2 regions of the Streptomyces sp. NBC_01723 genome follow, and region 1 is predicted to be linked to the other one. Evidence: predicted binding sites of a transcription regulator. Region 1 holds the regulator's gene; the other holds the start of a gene.
What was found. The regulator HspR, encoded in region 1, represses chaperone genes until heat shock. The targets are predictions, from matches to a motif close to TTGAGNNNNNNNNNCTCAA.

Region 1 (2,197 bases):
GTCGGTGGGCGAGCCGTTCATCATGACGATCTTGTCGGAGCTGTCCGCGCCGCCGAGCGCGTCGAGGAGGGAGCGGCCCTGCACCTCGCCGACCAGCTCGTTGTCGAAGGAGATGTAGGCGTCGATCGGGCCCTCGGCCAGCCGGTCGTAGGCGATGACCGGGATGCCGGCGTCCTTGGCCTTCTGCACGCCGTCCCCGATGGACTGCGCGTCGACCGCGTCCAGCACGATCACGTCGACCTCGTCGTCGATCATCTGCTGCATCTGCTCGGCCTGCTTCGACGCGCTCGCCTCGGCGTTGGCGTACTTGACGTTGCCCGCGTCGTTCGTGAGCTCGCCGACCTTGGCCTTGAAGAAGGGGTAGTCGAACTGCTCGTAGCGCGTGTTCTCCTTCTCCGGCAGCAACAGGCCGACGGTGATGTCGTTGCCCTTGGTCGGGCTCGCCTCGCCACTGCTGTCCGAGGCGCCCAGGACGCCGCAGGAGGCCAGCGAGAACGTCATCAGGGACGCGGCCACGGATATGGCGGTACGACGGGCACGGCTGCTCACTGCGCTTACCTTCCGAACACACGGGTGCTGTCGGTGACCCAGGTGGGCCCTGGTGGTCCAGCTCCAGGTCCAGGTCCAGGTGACCCCGGTGACCCAGGTGACTCCTGGTGAAGGAAGCCAACGCTGTCTTCACCAAATCGTCAAGAAGTACTAGACCAATGAGACAGCACCGTTGTGAACAAGCCCCGGAGGTCCGACCGGACCTCCGGGGCTGTCGATGCCGTTCACCCTTGTGCCGTCTGCCGACCCGGGGTCAGTCCGAGGTCTGGCCATGGCGCTTGGGACGCCACACGACCAGGGCGCTGGTCTGCTGTACCTCTTGGTAAGGGACCAGGTCACGGCGGTACGACGCGTGCACCGCCGCCTCGCGCTGGCGCATCGCCGTCGCCGCCCCGTCGAGGGCGTCGGCCATCTCCGCCACCCGGGCCTGGAGCGCGGCGACCTGGTTCTCCAGTTCGATGATGCGCTTGATTCCGGCCAGGTTGATGCCCTCGTCCTGCGACAGCTGCTGCACCTGGCGGAGCAGCTCGATGTCGCGGGCCGAGTAGCGCCTGCCGCGCCCGGCCGTGCGGTCCGGGGAGACCAGGCCGAGGCGGTCGTACTGGCGCAGGGTCTGCGGGTGCAGACCGGAGAGCTGGGCCGCCACCGAGATGACGTAGACCGGGGTCTCCTCGGTCAGTTCATACGGGTTGCGTCGACGACCGTCCATCCCCATCAAGCTCCCTTCGCGGCCTGGAACAACTCCGCCCGCGGATCCTCGTCCGCGGTCGCCTCGCGATACGCCTCCAGCGCGTCACGAGCCTTCCCCGTCAGGTCCTTCGGAACACTCACCTCGACGGTGACCAGGAGGTCGCCCCGGCTGCCGTCCTTGCGGACCGCGCCCTTGCCGCGGGCCCGCATGGTGCGCCCGTTGGGCGTGCCCGGCGGAAGCTTCAGCGTGACGGGCGGACCGCCCAGGGTCGGCACCCGGACCTCGCCGCCGAGGGCCGCCTCGGCGTAGGTGACGGGGACGGTGACCGTGAGGTTGTCGCCCCGGCGGCCGAAGACGGAGTGCTCCTTGACGTGCACGACCACGTAGAGGTCGCCCGCCGGTCCGCCCCGCTCGCCCGGCGTGCCCTTGCCGCGCAGCCGGATGCGCTGCCCGTCCGACACCCCGGCCGGGATGCGGACCTGCATCGTCCGGGAGGACTTGGCGCGTCCGGAGCCCTTGCAGACGTCGCAGGGGTCCTCGGCGATCAGGCCGCGGCCCTTGCAGTCCGGGCACGGGTCGGTGAGCGAGAAGCCACCGCCCGAGCCCCGCGCGACCTGGCCGGTGCCGACGCAGGTCGGGCACACGCGCGGTGTGCCGTTCTTGTCGCCGGTGCCCGAACAGGCCTTGCAGGGCGCCTGCGAGGACATCCGCAGCGGCACCGTGGCGCCCTCGATGGCCTCCGTGAAGCTCAGCGTGACCTCGGACTCGATGTCCTGGCCGCGCCGCGGCTGGGTCCGCGTGCCGGTGCCGGGACCGCCGCCGGTGCGGTTGAACAGGCCACCGAAGACGTCCCCGAGGCCGCCGCCGAAGCCGCCGGCGCCCCCCTGGCCCCCGCCCTGGGCGCCGCCTCCGAAGAGGTCGCCCAAGTCGAAGTTGAAGGTGCCGCCGCCGCCCGCG
Region 2 (2,197 bases), 1.2 Mb from region 1:
TCCGTGGGGTGATCCCATGACTGCGATTGACGCTTGAATGATCCGTGTCAGAGCAGCAGCGTACGGGGAGTTCCCACGGCATTGCTATCCAGGACCGACGCCGAGATGGACGACGTCCGGAACGCCCCGGGCAACGGGGATCTCTTCGGTACGCACCTGCTGGAAACCGGCATTACGCAAGGTTTCTTCGAATTCCGGAGAGGGCTGCGCAGACCATACGGCAAGTACCCCGCCGGGCCTCAACAGCCGTGCGCAGCCCGCCAGTCCGGACGGTCCGTACAGCCCGTCGTTGCCCTCGGTGACGGTCCAGCCGGGGCCGTTGTCGATGTCCAGGCAGAGCGCGTCGTACGTGTCGGAAGTCTCATTGACGTAGGTCACCAGGTCCGCTTCGACGATCTTCGTGCGCGGGTCGGCCAGCGCACCCGCCGACAGGGCGGAGAGCGGCCCGGCGCGGTGCCAGTCGATGACGGCGGGCTCTCGTTCGACGACCGCGATCCGGCCCCAGCGGGGGTCGGCGGCCGCGTGGGCGAGCGAGAAGCCGACGCCGAGCCCGCCGATGAGCAGGTGCGGCGCGGTCCGCCCGCCGGACCCGGCGAGCGCGTCGGCCGCCGCGTCGACCAGCCGCCGCTCGGAGCGCCCGTCGGAGGTGTCCATCAGGAAGCAGCCGTTCGCGATGATCTGGAGCAGTGTCCCGTGCCGGCGCAGGACGACCTCGCCGTACGGGCCCTCCCTGCGGTCCAGCACCTCGGGGGCCTCGCGGAAGTCGGGGGAAGTGATGGCCATCGGCCCATCCTGGCAGGAATGCCGCGCGGGCCGGGAGCGCTTTTCGTGCAGGGGCGGCGGCGCTCCGAGCAGTGATCGCTCAGAGCGAACACCCTCGGGGGAACAATCGGGGACTCCCTTTCATTGAGTCGATGTAACTCAACTTGACTGCCGAAGGGGAGATCATGGCTGCTGAGTCCGCCGCCTTCACACCGCTCACCCTGCCCGTGCTGCCGCTCGACGACGAAGTGGTCCTGCCCGGCATGGTCGTCCCCCTGGACCTGAGCGACGCCGAGGTACGGGCCGCGGTGGAGGCCGCCCAGGCCGCCGCCCGGTCCGAGCCCGGCAAGCCCAAGGTCCTGCTCGTCCCGCGCATCGACGGCACCCACGCCGCCACCGGCGTCCTCGGCACCGTCGAGCAGGTCGGCCGGCTGGCCGACGGCGACCCGGGCGCCCTGATCCGCGGCCGGGGCCGGGTGGCGATCGGCGCCGGCACCACCGGTCCCGGCGCCGCGCTCTGGGTCGAGGGCACCCGCGTCGACGAGACCGTGCCCGACCCCCTGCCCGGCCAGGTCGCCGAGCTGGTGAAGGAGTACAAGGCGCTCGCCACCGCCTGGCTGCGCAAGCGCGGCGCCTGGCAGGTCGTCGACCGCGTCCAGGCCATCGACGACGTCTCCGCGCTGGCCGACAACTCCGGATACTCGCCGTTCCTCACCACCGAGCAGAAGGTCGAGCTGCTGGAGACCGCCGACCCGGTGGCCCGCCTGAAGCTCGCCACCCAGCAGCTGCGCGACCACCTCGCCGAGCAGGACGTCGCCGAGAGCATCGCCAAGGACGTCCAGGAGGGCGTCGACAAGCAGCAGCGGGAGTTCCTGCTGCGCCGCCAGCTCGAAGCCGTGCGCAAGGAGCTGCGCGAGATCAACGGCGAGCAGGACGGTGAGGAGTCCGACGACTACCGCGCCCGCGTCGAGGCCGCCGACCTGCCCGGGAAGGTCCGCGAGGCCGCCCTCAAGGAGGTCGACAAGCTGGAGCGGTCCTCCGACCAGTCGCCCGAGGGCTCCTGGATCCGCACCTGGCTCGACACGGTGCTGGAGATGCCGTGGAGCGAGCGCACCGAGGACGCCTACGACATCCAGGGCGCCCAGGCCGTGCTCGACGCCGAGCACGCGGGCCTGGAGGACGTGAAGGAGCGCATCACCGAGTACCTCGCCGTGCGCAAGCGGCGCGGCGACCGGGGCCTCGGCGTGGTCGGTGGCCGGCGTGGCGGTGCCGTACTGGCCCTGGTGGGCCCGCCCGGCGTCGGCAAGACCTCGCTCGGCGAGTCCGTCGCCCACGCGATGGGCCGCAAGTTCGTCCGCGTCGCCCTCGGCGGCGTCCGCGACGAGGCCGAGATCCGCGGCCACCGGCGTACGTACGTCGGCGCGCTGCCCGGCCG

Region 2: a site for HspR is predicted at 907-925, ahead of lon (endopeptidase La). Genes of this name have one in related genera too.

The regions. Positions count from the first base shown of each region.
Region 1 is NZ_CP109171.1:4,249,915-4,252,111, reverse strand. Features, by position in the region: gene OIE75_RS19625 (sugar ABC transporter substrate-binding protein) at 1-549, opposite strand, end outside; gene OIE75_RS19620 (heat shock protein transcriptional repressor HspR) at 803-1,258, opposite strand; gene dnaJ (molecular chaperone DnaJ) at 1,264-2,197, opposite strand, start outside.
Region 2 is NZ_CP109171.1:5,433,605-5,435,801, forward strand. Features, by position in the region: gene OIE75_RS25330 (spermidine synthase) at 85-783, opposite strand; gene lon (endopeptidase La) at 948-2,197, shown strand, end outside.